2 regions of the Psychromonas sp. KJ10-2 genome follow, and region 1 is predicted to be linked to the other one. Evidence: predicted binding sites of a transcription regulator. Region 1 holds the regulator's gene; the other holds the start of a gene.
The links. The regulator sigma-54, encoded in region 1, starts transcription at its own class of promoters, with help from an activator protein. The targets are predictions, from matches to a motif close to GTTGGCACGNNNNTNGNNT.
Positions count from the first base shown of each region.

Region 2: ACLKL2_RS05020 (putative urea ABC transporter substrate-binding protein) is a predicted target of sigma-54. The motif match lies at 2,695-2,713, and genes of this name have one in related genera.

Region 1 is NZ_CP178827.1:3,230,732-3,239,041, forward strand. Features, by position in the region: gene rapZ (RNase adapter RapZ) at 1-828, opposite strand, end outside; gene ptsN (PTS IIA-like nitrogen regulatory protein PtsN) at 845-1,288, opposite strand; gene ACLKL2_RS15775 (RNA polymerase factor sigma-54) at 1,384-2,829, opposite strand; gene lptB (LPS export ABC transporter ATP-binding protein) at 2,863-3,588, opposite strand; gene lptA (lipopolysaccharide transport periplasmic protein LptA) at 3,594-4,130, opposite strand; gene lptC (LPS export ABC transporter periplasmic protein LptC) at 4,117-4,680, opposite strand; partial or broken gene kdsC (3-deoxy-manno-octulosonate-8-phosphatase KdsC) at 4,681-5,228, opposite strand; gene ACLKL2_RS15800 (ATP-binding cassette domain-containing protein) at 5,603-6,409, shown strand; gene mlaE (lipid asymmetry maintenance ABC transporter permease subunit MlaE) at 6,409-7,185, shown strand; gene mlaD (outer membrane lipid asymmetry maintenance protein MlaD) at 7,187-7,657, shown strand; gene ACLKL2_RS15815 (MlaC/ttg2D family ABC transporter substrate-binding protein) at 7,659-8,285, shown strand; gene ACLKL2_RS15820 (hypothetical protein) at 8,282-8,310, shown strand, end outside.
Region 2 is NZ_CP178827.1:1,034,094-1,042,403, reverse strand. Features, by position in the region: gene ACLKL2_RS05035 (ATP-binding protein) at 1-267, opposite strand, end outside; gene ACLKL2_RS05030 (sensor histidine kinase) at 285-1,256, opposite strand; gene ACLKL2_RS05025 (HD domain-containing phosphohydrolase) at 1,480-2,379, opposite strand; guanidine-I (ykkC/yxkD leader) riboswitch at 2,784-2,880, shown strand; gene ACLKL2_RS05020 (putative urea ABC transporter substrate-binding protein) at 2,932-3,627, shown strand; gene ACLKL2_RS05015 (hypothetical protein) at 3,606-4,019, shown strand; gene ACLKL2_RS05010 (ABC transporter permease) at 4,040-4,852, shown strand; gene ACLKL2_RS05005 (ABC transporter ATP-binding protein) at 4,852-5,643, shown strand; gene ACLKL2_RS05000 (urea amidolyase associated protein UAAP1) at 5,653-6,423, shown strand; gene ACLKL2_RS04995 (urea amidolyase associated protein UAAP2) at 6,426-7,064, shown strand; gene uca (urea carboxylase) at 7,173-8,310, shown strand, end outside.

The sequences.
Region 1 (8,310 bases):
TTTATGTTCTATTTGTACTTGGTATTTGTGCTTAAAGCGCGCGGCAATTTGCTCCGTAACATATACAGATCGATGTTTGCCACCGGTGCAGCCAATAGCAATGGTGACATAATTACGGTTATTTTGCTCTAAGTGAGGTAACCAATTTAAAAATAGGTTTTCGATATTAATAATGGTTTCTTTGACTAATGGAAAAGCGCTTAAATAATCTTGAATGACCTTATCTTTACCCGTGTATACCTTTAACTCTTTTTCCCAGTAAGGATTGGGTAGGAAGCGTACATCAAACATATAATCAGCATCTTCAGGGTGTGTATATTTATAACCAAAGGATTGAAAAATGATGAGGAGATTACTTTTTGTTGAACCTTGTAAATAGACTTTTAGGTGCTCATTTAAATTATGTATCGACAGAGAAGTGGTATCAACTGAGAAGGCCGCCATCGATTTTAATGGTGCCAAAATCTTATTTTCCAACTCTAATGCTTGAGATAAAGAGTACTTTTGCTTGGAAAGAGGGTGTAAGCGGCGCGTTTCACTATAACGTCTAATTAACTCACTGGTTAATGCATCGATATAGATAATTTCTAATTCAACTTTGCCTTGCAATGAAATGATCAGATCTTCTATCTGCTCAACTTCCCTTGGCATATTACGCACATCAAGGGTAACAGCAACTTTATTGTCCTTAGGATCTAAAGTATCAATTAGTTGCTCAAGTAATTGGTAGGGCACACCGTCGATACAGTTGTAACCTAGGTCTTCGAGAACATGAAGTGCAATTGTTTTTCCTGAGCCAGAGCGACCACTTATAACAATTAATTTCATATTTTCACCTTTTACTTTATAGCGTTAGTAATTCAAATAACTCTGTTGCGTTGTCTGCGCTGCGTAATTGACGCAAGAATTGTTTGTCCAATAACTTTTGACTTATCTCTGATAGTGCAGAAAGATATTGTTTGCAAAGGTCTTCCGGCACAAAAATAGCGAATAGTATATCCACTTTATTACCGTCGTATGAATCATAATCGATACCTGTTTCACATTGCAAAAAGACAGCTGTAGCGGGTAGCTCACTAGAAATTTTGACATGTGGAATAGCAATCCCAGATCCAACACCTGTTGACCCAATTTTCTCTCGTGCAATTAAGCTTTCGAATAGTTCATGGGCATCTAAATCGAGTTCTTTTGCTGCGATAAGGCTGATTTTTTCTAGTGCGCCTTTTTTGCTTGTGCAAGCTGTTTTACAGAATACTGATTGTTGATTTAATAGAGTAGATATTTTCATAATAATAGTTAACTGTATTTAATGGACGCGCGAGTTTATCAGGTTCGCATTAAATGACTATAGTTAATCCTTATTTATTTGCATTACTTCTTGGTTCAAAGTAATTGTTTACGTTGATTAGAAGGTGGAATTCCTAAGGATTCACGATATTTAGCAATAGTACGTCTAGCTACCTTGATCCCTTTTTCTTCTAATAACTGGGTGATTTTATTGTCGCTTAAGGGTTTTGTGGTGATTTCTGCAGAGACCAATTTTTTAATTAAAGCACGTATAGCGGTTGATGAGCATTCGCCGCCCCCATTGGTTGCTACATGGCTAGAGAAGAAAAACTTCAACTCATAAATACCACGAGGAGTATGCATAAATTTTTGAGTCGTAACACGTGAAATGGTCGACTCATGCATTTCTACTTCGAAGGCAACGTCATTAAGTACCATGGGTTTCATAGACTCATCGCCATATTCAAAGAAGGCCTGTTGTTGTTGCACAATACAGTTAGCTACCTTTAATAAGGTTTCATTGCGGTTTTCTAAGCTTTTAATAAACCATTTTGCTTCTTGTAAATGACCCTTTATAAATTGTGAATCATTTTTACTGATATTACCCGTACACATACTTGCGTATTGTTGGTTAATCGATAAATTCGGGTCACAATCTTGATTAAGGGAAACACGCCATTGCCCATTAATTTTTTTAACGTAAACGTCTGGCACGATATATTGCGTTTCACTGGTTTCTACACGATTACCAGGGCGTGGCTCTAAACTTTGAATTAAACGCATTATCTCAGCTAATTGAGATTCTTTTAACTTACTTTTTCTTGCCAGTGTGCGGTAATCTCTGTTTCCAAGTAGATCCATATACTGTTCCAGTATTTGGATAGCTTCATCACGCCAAGGTGTTGTTTCTGAAAGTTGACGTAATTGTATTTGTAAACATTCTTGAGTGGTGCGCGCCGCAACACCTAATGGGTCAAAATGTTGAATGCGTTTTAGTACCACTTCCACTTCATCCAACTCTAATTCTTCTAAGTCAGTTTGTAGGCTTTCTAATATGCTTTCACAGTCTGTGGTGAGATAACCTGATTCATCAATGGAATCGATGATCGCCATCGCGATAATTTGGTCTGTTTCAGTAAAAGGGGTAAGTTGCATTTGCCATAATAGATGGTCTTGTAATGAGGTAGATGATTCACCTTGATATAAAGTGTTCTCACCTTCATAGGCTACTGCATTAGAGCTAGTACCAGTGATCGGCGTTGAGTTGTATGATTCTTCCCACTCTTTTTCTGCAGGTAGGTCATCGGAGAACTCTTGCTGAGTAATCGCTTCAGTGGTATCTAATGCGCTGCTATCTGCTTCTTTAACAGTATCTTCAGATCCTGTTTGGTCGTCTTGTTCAAGAAGAGGGTTAGAGTCCAAAGCGTTTTGGATCTCCTGTTGCAGATCTAATGTTGAAAGCTGCAATAGTTTTATTGCTTGTTGTAATTGAGGGGTCATCGCTAATTGCTGACCCATTTTCAATTGTAAACCCTGTTTCATCAAAACATATCTTCCTGAACGTATGGCAATTATTTAAAGTTTAAACTCTTCACCTAGATAAACGCGTTTCACATGATCATTTGCCAGAATCTCATCCTGTGTACCCACAGCAATAATTTCTCCGTGGCTTACTATATAGGAATGTTCACAAACATCTAACGTTTCTCTAACATTATGGTCGGTGATTAATACACCTAAGCCACGATCACGTAATTGTTGAATAATATTTTTTATATCAATTACCGAAATCGGGTCAACACCAGCGAAAGGTTCATCAAGTAGAATAAATTTTGGTTCTGTGGCTAGTGCGCGTGCAATCTCTACACGACGGCGCTCTCCACCCGATAAACTCATCCCTTTATTATCACGAATATGAGTAATATGAAACTCTTCTAAAAGAGTGTTCAGTTTCTCTTCGCGTTGTTTTTGTGTCAATTCTTTACGGGTCTGTAAAATACCCATGATATTTTCTGTTACCGTTAAACGTCTAAAAATGGACGCTTCTTGTGGTAAATAACCAATGCCTTTTTGTGCTCGAATATGCATCGGGTTGCTAGAGATATCTTCATCATCAATAACAATGGTGCCTTGATCTTGTTTAACCAAACCAACCACCATATAAAAAGAGGTGGTTTTACCAGCACCATTAGGGCCAAGTAACCCTACAATTTCGCCGGTTTTGACTGTAAGACCAACACCATTTACTACGGTACGCCCTTTATAGCTCTTAACTAAGCCTGTTGCGCATAACTCTGCCATATTAATTAACCGCCTGTATTTGAGGTTGAGTCACTGTTTTTATCTTTTTCAAATTGCGAAGGCAAAAAGATGGTTTTTACGCGCTCTTTAGTATTCTGATCGGTGCTTACATTAAGTTCTTGAGTGGCTAAGAAGTATTCTATTTCAGCACCATTTACTTGGCTATCTAATTGTTTTACTTGTGCATTATCGGTTAATGTTATCTTACCTGCTGCTACATCATAGGTAATTTTATTCGCCTCTGCATCTAATGGTTTACCATCGTCTTGTATTTGATGGAAAACGGAGGTTTTACCTTCTGCAATCATCAATTCATGATTAGGTTTTTCACCTCGAATAACCGTCAATTTATCAGCTGTGATCTTAATCGAACCTTGAGTTAATAAAACTTCATCAGTGAAAGTGATCGTGTTGGTTTTTAAGCTAGCATGTTGCTTTACTGAAGAAACATGAATAGGTTGGTTATAATCAGACTCTAATGCAATCACATTGGCATTAAACAATGAAATGCTTAGTAAGCATGCTAATTTATTTAGGTTCATTAAAGTACACCGCTTTTATATTCGAATTAAGTTTCATCTCTTCGCCTTCTATCGACGCCCACATACCAACACCTTCATGTTTCAGTTGTGGTCCTGTCCAAGTCACTTTTAAGTCACTGGTGATCACTTTAGTATCCAGCATTATTGTTGCTTGTGCAGTGGACATCGTCTGCACTATTTGATCTTCTGTTAGGTTCTTAATAAACACATTGCCTGATAATAATAGGTTATTTTTTTCTTTTAATGTGCCTTTGATACTGGTGAGTTGCCAAATAGTGACCACACCCGTCTCTTTGTCTTTATGGTAGATGACTACTTTAGGATGTTCAAACAAGGTTGAATCATCTTCTGGGTAGTTAGTGGCTTTATCAGCAAAGACGCGATAATCATTAAAACCAGTTTGGTCATAATGATTACTCTGTAAGTCATCTGCTATATAACTTGGGTGATGATCTGGTAACGCAGGGTATTCAGTGTCCGTTGTAAAGTAGACCCAAACCGCACAGGCGATAAACAGGACAATAAAAGGGATGCTCTGTCGTTTGTTCATTTATTCGCTTTTACCTTGTGTCATAGCAAGTTGTCCATGACATTGTAAAAATAGATCGCACACTTCACGCACTGCGCCAAATCCACCTTTTACTGTAGTGATTAAATCTGCTTTTTGTAGCACCAGAGGATGGGCATCATTGACCGCAATACCTAAGCCAGATAATTGCATCACCGGCAGATCAACCACATCATCACCGATATAAGCTGTTTGCTCTGGCGTTAAATCTAATTGCGCCAATAGTGTTTTGTACACGGTAAGTTTATCGTCTTTACCTTGAAAAATATGTTGTACACCTAAGGCAGACATTCTATTACTGACAATGTTCGATTGACGACCTGTAATAATCGCGACTTCAATACCTTGTTTCATAATCGCCTTAAGCCCAAAGCCATCTTTTGTATGGAAGGCTTTTAACTCTTCTCCGTCATTACCTAGGTAAATGCGACCATCTGAAAAACACCATCAACATCGCAAACAAACAGTTTTATTTTTTGTGCGCGTTGAAAGTTATCTTGGCTGATTTTTCCATAGGGGGTATCTATCATTTATCGACTCTTTTATTAAATACAGCAAATCTATTATCAAAATATCAAAGTCCGCAAAGGATCGCGAGCATTGTTTATGGTAATCAATTTATGAAATCAAAATATGTGCCAATCATAACAAGAGTGTCTCATATTACATAGATTAAACGCTATTAATGTTACTATTAATCTGAACATCACCGAAACTTACAGGGATATAATTTGTCTGTAATATTGAAAAAATGGAATTGCACCTGCTAAGTTTCGCTTATTTATGATTTTAAAGGTAAAATCCAACCCAAATCGTTATTTATCTCGATTCTGACTGATTGTTTAAGTTCTATCATTGGCTTATCGATCAAACTAAACTTTCTTTTCATAGAGAAAAGGTATTTATGTCAACACAACATATTGTAATTAATCAACTTAGTTTCAAGCGACAAGAAAAAAGCATATTTGAGAATATAGATATGCAGTTTGAGCAGGGGAAAATTACTGCAGTACTAGGGCCAAGTGGTATCGGTAAAACGACCCTGTTAAAATTGATTGGTGGACAAATTCCTGCTGATGGTGGTGAAGTACTGTTTAATGGTACTTCTATTCATAATTGTTCTGAAAAAGCGTTATATGAAGCGCGCAAAAAAATGGGCATGCTATTTCAAAGTGGGGCGTTGTTTAATGACCTAACAGTATTTGAAAATGTCGCTTTTCCACTTAGAGAACATACACAGTTAGATGAAAAATTATTATCTACCCTAGTATTAATGAAACTACAGGCAGTTGGTTTACGTGGTGCTAAAGATCTTTATCCATCACAACTTTCTGGTGGTATGGCAAGACGTGTAGCATTGGCGCGTGCTATTGCCTTAGACCCTGAAGTGGTTATGTATGATGAACCCTTTACAGGCCAAGATCCTATTTCAATGAATGTATTATTGAAATTAGTGAAGCAATTAAATGATACATTAGGCTTAACCTCTATTATTGTTTCTCATGATGTTAATGAGGTGCTGTCTATTGCTGATAACGTGTATGTCTTTGCTGAGCATAAAATTATTGCGCAGGGCTCTGTACAAGAAGTCTTAGCGCAAAAAGATAATGCGTTGTTGCAACAATTTTTAGCCGGTGCTGTGCAAGGACCTGTGCCTTTCCACCTTCCTGCAAGTGATTACCTAGTAGACTTAAAAGAGGCCAATCAATAATGGGTTCATTTTTACAATCGATTGGGGCTTATACGATACAGTTAATTCAACGTGCGGGTAAATCTGCATTAATGTTTTACCGTACTTTGTTCACTAAGCCTCATCCTAAGTTATTTCATCTTACTGTCGCTCAGGTATTCCATCTCGGTATTTTATCCTTACCTATTATTGTGACGGCAGGTTTATTTATCGGCATGGTACTGAGTTTACAAGGGTATTATGTTTTAGTGGATTATGCGGCGGAAGAGAGTTTAGGTAGCATGGTGGCATTATCACTACTACGTGAACTTGGGCCCGTTGTTGCTGCCTTACTATTTGCTGGGCGAGCAGGGTCTGCATTAACTGCTGAAATTGGCTTGATGCAAAGTACTGAGCAAATTGCCAGTATGGAAATGATGGCGGTTTCTCCTTTGAAACGTGTCATCGCACCGCGTTTAATTGCCGGCATTATCGCACTACCTTTATTAACATTATTATTTAATGTGGTGGCAATATGGGGCGGTTATTTAATCGGTGTGAGTTGGATGGGCATTGATGGCGGTGCTTTTTGGTCAGTAATGGAAGGCAGTGTTAATTTCATTCCTGATGTTGGCAATGGTATGATCAAAAGTCTTATCTTTGCGTTAATTGTTACTTGGGTTGCTTTATATAATGGTTTCCACACTGTGCCAAATGCACAGGGAATTAGTAGAGCAACAACAAAAACTGTAGTACTAGCTTCGTTACTTGTTTTAGGAATGGACTTTTTACTGACTGTTATTATGTTTGGGGGCTAGAATGTCACAGAGAAAATTAGAAATTTGGGTTGGTTTATTCGTTGTTGCTGCGATTGCAGCGTTTGCTATTTTGTCCTTTAGTGTGGCTGGCTTGTCTTTTAAAGGCGAAGGCAATAGTTACACGCTTGAAGCGAACTTTAGTAATGTAGGCGGTCTAAAACCTCGTGCTCCTGTTAAGTTAGGTGGTGTGGTAGTAGGACGTGTTGAGTCTATCTCCTTGGATAAAGACACTTACACTCCATTAGTTAAATTATCTATGTATGAAGATCAAGGTTACTTCCCTGAAACTTCATCACTTGCAATCTTAACCTCTGGTTTATTGGGAGAGCAATACATAGGCATTAAACCTGGTTTTATTGATGATGGTATTGAGATGCTAGGCGATGGTGATGCCATTGAAGATACTAAATCAGCATTAGTATTAGAAGACCTGATTGGTCAGTTTATCTATTCTATTAATAAGGACGACTAACATGCGTTTATTTATTTCTATTATTGCTCTTGTTTATTCATTATCATTTTCAGTATTTGCTGCTGAAACAGATACTGCTTTAACAGATCCAAATCAAACATTAAAAACCTTATCAAAACAAACTTTTACACGTTTAGAGAGTGAAAGAACTAAACTAGCAGAACACCCTGAATATATTAAAGTCATTATTAATGAGGAACTACTTCCTTATTTCGATTACAAGTATGCGGCATACAGTGTGGTAGGCGCTAATTTAAAAAACACGACTGCTGAACAGCGTAACAACTTTGTTGATGCATTCCGTACTTACTTAGTTAATGCCTATGGTCATATATTAATTAAATATGACGAGCAGACGATCACTATACTCGATAATAATAATTTTAAGGGTAAGAAAATCGTCAACATTCCTGTTAGAATGCGCGACAACAATGGTCAAGTAACACAGTTGAGCTTCAAGTTACGTAAAAACAAAAAAACCGGTGAATGGAAGGTTTATGATGTGATTGCGGAAGGTATCAGTATGTTAGATACCAAACGAACGGAGTTTGGTTCATTAATACAGAAACAAGGTATTGATGAAGTGATTAAGCTGCTACTAGAAAAAAATGATGAGTTTGAATCATGAGTAGTCGCTTTGTCCTTGAACGAGA
Region 2 (8,310 bases), 1.8 Mb from region 1:
ATCATGACTAATTTCAGCTAAAGGGGTTAATACTAAATTAAAAGGCAATTCAAACCAAAATGTAGAACCATGACCTAATTCACTATCAACGCCAATTTCACCTCCCATTAACTCTACTAGCTGTTTTGAAATAGTTGTACCTAACCCAGACCCGCCGATATGTCGAGCAGTTGCTTCACCAACTTGCGTGAAATCATTAAATACACTATCTAAATAGGCTTTTTCGATACCAATTCCAGTATCAATAATTTCAAACCTTAGGAATATAGTATGTTCTGTTTGTTTTATTTTTTTATATTTAGTTGAATTGAGCCTTGATCCGTGAATTTGATTGCATTCCCTATTAAATTAACCAAAACCTGACGAAGGTATTGCGGATCACCTTTTAACAGGTAAGGAATATTTGAACAGGTGCTAGAATCGATATCTAATGACTTACTTTTAGCGATTAACTTTTGGGTCGTCATTACGGAATCAACTATAGACAGAAGGTCAATCGTTTCTTCTGATATTTCGATTCTGCCAGCTTCAATTTTAGATATATCTAGTACTTTTTCTATCAAACCCAGTAATATTTTCGCTGAGCTTTGCATTGAATGTACTAAGTTACGCTGTTCATCTTCAAGTTTAGTTTCTCTTAATAAATCACTAATTCCTAACACTCCATTTAAAGGGGTCCTTAATTCATGTGACATATTAGCTAAAAATCGACTTTTAGCCTGATTTGCTTTTTCAGCCATACTGATAGCGGCATAAAGTTTATTAATAAGAAAAATTGAATATAAGGGAATCAATGTGATGACCAGCATCAAACTAATTGCAATGGAAAGGTGTTGTTGCCAATACTCTCCCAATACAATAGCAATGAGAAAACCTAAACCTCCCACAATTAGTGATATGTATAAATAATATATTCCAAATCTAAATCCATTTCCGATGATCACCCAAAGGTAAAATACAAATAAAAAGATAGTTTCTTGAATAGCGATTACCATTAATATTGAAAGCGATACAAGATCTAATAATATGCCAATAATTCTTCTAGCAGCACTAGCTCTTAGTTGCATTGAAATATTAATAACGATTAAAATTGAGCAGATGAAATAACCTAGAGACATTAAAGGTACGATCATATTTTCGATAGTATGACCATGATCTGATGATAGAAATGGGATTACAAAATAGGTCATTAACAATAAGCTAACAATCACTCTAACTAATGCTTGTTCGGGTTCTGAATCACCCGTTTTTTTCATATGATTTTTTATGGCATATGCTTTTTTAAATATGAAATTCATCAATAAAAATAGCCAATATTATTCAAAGGGTTATGCTCATCTGGAAATTCACTCTGTATTTTTAAAATACGTGGCAAACGCGCTTTAAAAGCGTCAACACATTGCGGATCAAATTGTGTTCCGGAATTAGCTATAATAAAGTCTATAGCATCTTGAATTGCCCATGCTTTTTTATAGGGTCTCACGAAATTAACGCATCAAATACATCTGCAACTGACACGATACGCGCAATAAGAGGAATATTTTCACCAGCGAGTTTATTGGGGTAACCGCTTCCATCAAAGCGTTCATGGTGATTAAGTGCGATAATCGCCCCCATTTGCATATACTTTGATTCACTGCCTGATAATATTTCAGATCCAATAGCCGCATGAGTTTGCATTATTGTCCATTCATCGGGTTCAAATTTACCTGGTTTGAGTAAGATTTTATCTGGGATGCCTATTTTACCTATATCGTGCATTTGTGCCGCATGCTCTAAGTCACTGCATTCCGCTTCTGTTAATCCCATTTCACAGGCAATCTCTTTGGAATATTTAGCCATTCTAATGACATGATTGCCTGTTTCTTCATCTCTATATTCACCGGCTTTAGCTAATTTTAAGATGGTTTCTTTTTCTCGTTGTAAAATTTGTTCAGTGGCTAGTTCAACTTGTTGTGCAAGCCAATCCGCTCTATTTTGAATAATGACATGCTGTTGATGAAGCTTAAGTAGATTTCTACATGTGGTACGGCATTCTATTTGATCAATAGGGCGAGTTAAAAATGCCGTAACACCGGCATCTAATGCTTCATAGCGAATGGCTTTTTCACTGACCACGGTAATCATCATGATTGGAACATGTTCACCATGATTTAATTTTCGTACTTCTTGAATAAACTCAATACCATTTAAACCAGGCATTCTGTAATCAGTTACAATGAGATCGGCTGGATTTTTGCTCAACCATTGTAAGGCATCATAAGGGTCTGCAAAATCAATGACTTTAATGTCATTTGCGATTTGTAAAATAACCTTTTGTAAAATCATTCTGCCCGTTGACTGGTCATCAACAATAACTACATGTCTTTGTTTATTCAAAATGCGTTTCCATTTCAGTATCGATATGAATGAATTGATATCTTTAGAGGTATATATTAACTAATAGTTGCTATTATTTATACTCGCATCTGATAGATAAACCCATTAATCGCATATGTTTATAATATTTTATTTATAATTGATGAATATAATCATTATCATTAGTTTCTCTATTCTACTCTTTATTTTTTATAAAGACCTAATCACTCCAATTTTGTTTGTTGTTGGTGCGTTATATGATTACTATTGGTGCACTCTTATTTTAAATTTATTTTTGAAAAAACTTTAAGTTATTGAAAATAAATTAATTTAATTTTTGGCACAGTGATTGCTTTTATTAGATTGTTAAAATGCTCGTATGAGAGACATTGGTCGCAGTCGTAGTGTTGCCAATATACAATATAAAAATAGACATCTAGGGTTCCGGCTGTTTGCAGTGACTGGTCCGAGAGTTGTCGACCTTTTTCTAAGGTTACACGGAGGGATAAAAGCTCAGGAGAAGACGCAACAATGTCTCTCATGCTTTTAAATGTGTAACTAAGGAGAAAAGAAATGGAATTAACTAAATACCTTCGTAAATCAATCACTAAAGTACTTACTGTTAGCACATTATGTAGTGCCTTAATTGTTACCCCGTCCTCTGCGTTTGCAGAAACTAAATCAGAATTTCGCTTAGCTTGGACCATCTATGTCGGGTGGATGCCGTGGGATTATGGTGCTACTTCCGGCATCGTTAAAAAGTGGGCTGATAAATACGATATCAAAATCGATATTGTACAGATCAATGACTATGTTGAGTCGATTAACCAATATACAGCGGGTCAATTTGATGCAACTGTAATGACCAATATGGATGCGCTGACGATTCCTGCCGCCAGTGGTGTTGATTCAACGTCACTGATTATCGGCGACTTTTCTAATGGTAATGATGCCGTTGTATTAAAAGGCACTGATAACTTAGCTGATATCAAAGGTCAAAACGTCAACTTGGTTGAATTAAGTGTTTCTCACTATCTACTTACCCGTGCTTTACAAACTGTTTCTCTAGCAGAGCGTGACGTACGTGTGGTTAACACTTCTGACGCTGACCTAGTGGCTGCATTTACTACTGATGATGTGACAGCTGTGACCACTTGGAACCCTCTATTAAGTGAAATCACTGCAATGCCAGATACTAATAAAGTATTTGATTCTTCTCAAATCCCAGTGAAATCATCGACTTACTCGTGGTTAATTCTGATGTATTAGCTGATAACCCTAAACTAGGTAAAGCATTAACTGGCGCATGGTATGAAATCATGCAAACCATGAAAGGTGATGATGCAAAGGCAACGATGGCGCGTACGGCCATGGCTGATGCTTCTGGTACTGATTTAGCTGGTTACGATGCACAATTAGCATCAACGAAAATGTTTTATGAAGCAAAAGATGCTGTTGAGTTTAACAATAGTCCTGCGCTGTTAAGCACTATGGGTAAAGTTGCGGAGTTTTCTTTTGAGCATGGTTTATTAGGTGAAGGCGCAGCTGATGCTAAATTCATCGGTATAGAAACACCAACAGGTGTTTATGGTGATAAAGGTAATATCAAGTTACGTTTTGACCCAAGCTTCATGCAAATGGCTATTGATAACAAACTATAAGGCTGATCATTATGAGATTAATGAATAGCAAACCGAGTCGCACTACGCGACTATTATTAACCCTGTTACCTTTTGTTGTCTTGATAATTGCTTATACGATGGCATCTGATGCGCGTCTATTAGAAAACCCAAGTGACAAACTATTACCTGCATGGTCTAGTTTCTATGATGCGATACAACGTATGGCTTTTGAGCCGAGTAAACGTACTGGCGAATACCTGTTATGGGCGGATACCGGTGCAAGTTTACAGCGTTTATTACTAGGTGTTGGCATTAGTGCGTTAATCGGTTTAGTGATTGGTGTGGTGAATGGCATGTTACCGATTATGCGTGCCACATTCTCGCCACTGATCACTGCTATCTCATTAATTCCACCGATGGCTATCTTACCCGTGTTATTTATTGTATTCGGGTTAGGTGAACTATCAAAAGTGATGCTGATCATTATTGGTATTTGTCCGATTTTGATCCGAGATTTACAACTGCGTACTGAATCATTGCCATCTGAGCAACTATTGAAGGCACAGACGTTAGGCGCAAATAGTTGGCAAATTATGGTCAGAGTGGTGTTACCACAAGTATTGCCTGCACTAATAGATGCGGTACGTTTAACTTTAGGTAGTGCTTGGTTGTTCTTAATTGCTGGTGAAGCGATTGCTGCAACTGAAGGGTTAGGGTATCGCATTTTCTTAATTCGTCGTTACCTTGCGATGGATGTCATTTTACCTTATGTGTTGTGGATTGCGGTATTAGCTTTTGTAATGGATGCCTTATTACGATTGCTTTCTCAACGAGCTTTCCCTTGGTACCACGGTAAACGAGGAAATGATTAATGAAAGATAACATCATTGAAATGAAGCAGGTGTGGAAGGAATACGGCGATACAGTTGTCCTCGAAAAGCTTGACTTGACAGTAAAAGCGGGTGAATTCGTGAGCATAGTTGGCGCATCAGGCTGTGGTAAAACAACATTGTTAAATATGTTGTTAGGCACAGAAACACCGAGCCGCGGCAGTATTTTATTGGACGGTGAAACGATGGCTGCAGAGCCCAATGAAACCCGTGGCATTGTGTTTCAAAAGTACTCTGCTTTTCCACATCTTAATGCATTGGAAAATGTCATGTTAGGAGGAGAGTTTGCAGCTTCTCCATTACTTGGCAAAGTGTTTTCAAAAAGTAAACGTGACGAGTTAAAAGCGGCGGCATTAGAGATGTTAACGGCTGTTGGTTTAGGTCACGCCGCACATCGTTATCCTAACGAAATGTCTGGCGGTATGCAGCAACGTTTGGCCATTGCTCAAGCCTTAATTAAAGAGCCTCGTATCCTGTTATTAGATGAACCTTTTGGCGCTTTAGACCCAGGTATTCGTAAAGATATGCACGAATTAATTCGTGAACTTTGGAAAAAACGTGGTTTAACCGTATTTATGATCACGCATGATTTATCTGAAGGTTTTAGCCTAGGCTCTCGTGTCTGGGTATTAGATAAACCACGCATTGATCCACAAGCTCCTGAGCGATTTGGGGCACAGATTGTCTACGATATCGCACTGGAAACAGGGCAAGCAGTCCCTTCATCACTGCAACATTTAGTCAAAGATACAGTTACTGAAGAAACTGTTTAGGAGAATAAAATGTCCCAAAGTCAACAACCACAGAGTCGCGTTGCAGATGCGATTTATGAAGAACATATTCCAGGTGCAAGTCACTGGTCACTCGTCGTGCCAGCAGGTCATTTATTGACTGTTACTGACTTGGAAGGCGGTGCGAATGCATCCATGTTGTTTTATAACCCAAATAATTTATTAGAGCGTTATAACGCGCCAGATACCTTAAAAGGTCAACACACTTTCAAACTCACACAAGGGCACTGCTTATATTCGGATATGGGGCGTATCTTCTGCTCTATTGTTAGTGATGATACAGGTTGGGTTGATAGTGTTGGTGGTGTAGCTAACAAGCAAAAAGTATTAGATAAATGGGGCGCACGTGACTATCAAGGTGACCATAATAACTGGTTACAAAATGGTTACGATAGTTTGTTAGTAGAAGTTGCTAAATATGGTTTAGGTAAACGTGATTTAGCTGCCAACATCAATATTTTTAGTAAAGTCGCTAGTGATGATCAAGGTGATTTAAACTTTGTTGAACAACACAGTAAAGCAGGCGATAGCGTTGGTCTACGTTTTGAAATGGACACGCTAGTGATTATTTCAACTTGCCCACATCCAATGAACCCAAGCAGTGAATACCCAAATCTACCAGTTCTGTTATCTGTCAGTAAAGCTGCACCTGTTGCCGATGATGATCTTTGTGTAAACCTATGTGGTGAAAATAGCCGCGGGTTTGAAAATAACCGTCGTTATCAATGCCAACACGGCCATACACATACAGTAGGAGCATAATTATGATCATTGAAAGTCCACTACAAGCTGAACATGCCGTTCATCGCGATATCGTTCCTGCAGGTGATTACTACATGAAAGTCGTCAAAGCAGGTCAAACCTTACGCATTTTAGATTTAGAAGGTAACCAAGCTGCTGATACCTTATTTTACAACGCTAATGACCCAAGCGAACGTTACAGCGCAATGGATACCATTCGTGAACAAGGCAATGTATATCTAACAGCGGGCACAAAACTGCTATCAAACGATGGTAATACTCTGCTAGAAATTACTGCTGATACCTGTGGTCGTCACGATACATTGGGTGGTGCATGTGCAACTGAAAGTAATACAGTGCGTTATTCTCTAGAAAAAAAATGCATGCATGCTTGTCGTGATAGTTGGTTATTAGCAGTGGCTGAAAATCCACAATATGGTTTAAGCAAACGAGATATTACCCATAACATCAACTTCTTCATGAATGTACCTGTGACTAAAGAAGGTGGATTAACCTTTGAAGATGGGATCAGTGGTGCAGGTAAGTATGTTGAAATGAAAGCAGCAATGGATGTGATTGTTTTATTGTCAAACTGTCCTCAGCTAAACAACCCATGTAATGCTTACAACCCAACACCAGTTGAAATGTTAGTGTGGGACTAAAACTACACAGAGGTTGATTCAATACAATCAATGAGAATACAAGGACGACCTTGTTGCTAATTTCTCAGTATTAATTCGGGACGACCCGACCTGTACAAGGTCACTATTATGTTTACTAAAGTATTAATTGCCAATCGTGGTGCTATCGCTTGCCGTATTATTAGAACACTGTCTGCCATGGGTATCGAAAGTGTATCAATCTACAGCCAAGCTGATGCTGATAGCCTTCATGTTTCACAAGCTGACCATGCTTTCTCTCTAGGAGAGGGTAATGCTAAGCAAACTTATCTTGATATGAATAAAGTGATCAACATTGCTAAGCAATGTGGTGCACAAGCTATTCATCCTGGATATGGGTTTTTAAGTGAAAATGTAGATTTTGTTGCTACCTGTGAAGCGAACGGGTTAGTGTTCTTAGGCCCAACTGCTGAACAGATGTTGCAGTTTGGTTTAAAACACCGAGCACGTGAGTTAGCAGAGCAAGCACAGGTTCCATTATTGCCAGGTAGTGATTTATTAAACAGTGTAGAAGAAGCCTTACAACGCGCTGATGTGATTGGTTACCCAGTGATGTTAAAAAGTACTGCTGGTGGCGGTGGTATCGGTATGCAGCGCTGTAATAGTGCAGAAGAGCTAAGCCAAGCTTACGATTCAGTAAAAAGGTTAAGTGAAAATAACTTCAGTAATAGTGCATTATTTTTAGAAAAATTTATTGTGCAAGCTCGTCATATTGAAGTACAAATATTTGGTGATGGTAAAGGTGGTGCAATTGCACTAGGTGAACGTGACTGTTCAGCACAACGTCGTAACCAAAAAGTGATTGAAGAAAGCCCAGCTCCGAACCTAAGTGACGAATTACGTAGTGAGTTACATCAAACAGCGACACGTTTAGCATCGATGGTGAACTACCGCAGTGCAGGTACAGTGGAATTTGTATTTGACCAACAAGCACAACAATTTTACTTCCTAGAAGTAAATACGCGTTTACAAGTTGAGCATGGTGTCACAGAGATGGTATATGGCGTTGATATCGTGAATTGGATGGTCAGTTTAGCGGCTAATACTATGCAGCCTTTAGCTAATTTAAGCCCAAAATTAGTGGCTAATGGCCATGCGATTCAAGTGCGTTTATATGCAGAAGATGCTAACAAAGACTTCCAACCAAGCGCGGGGTTAATTAGTCATGTTGAATGGGCAACAGAAGTCGAACAAGGTCAGTTGCGTATCGACCATTGGTTAGAAAGTG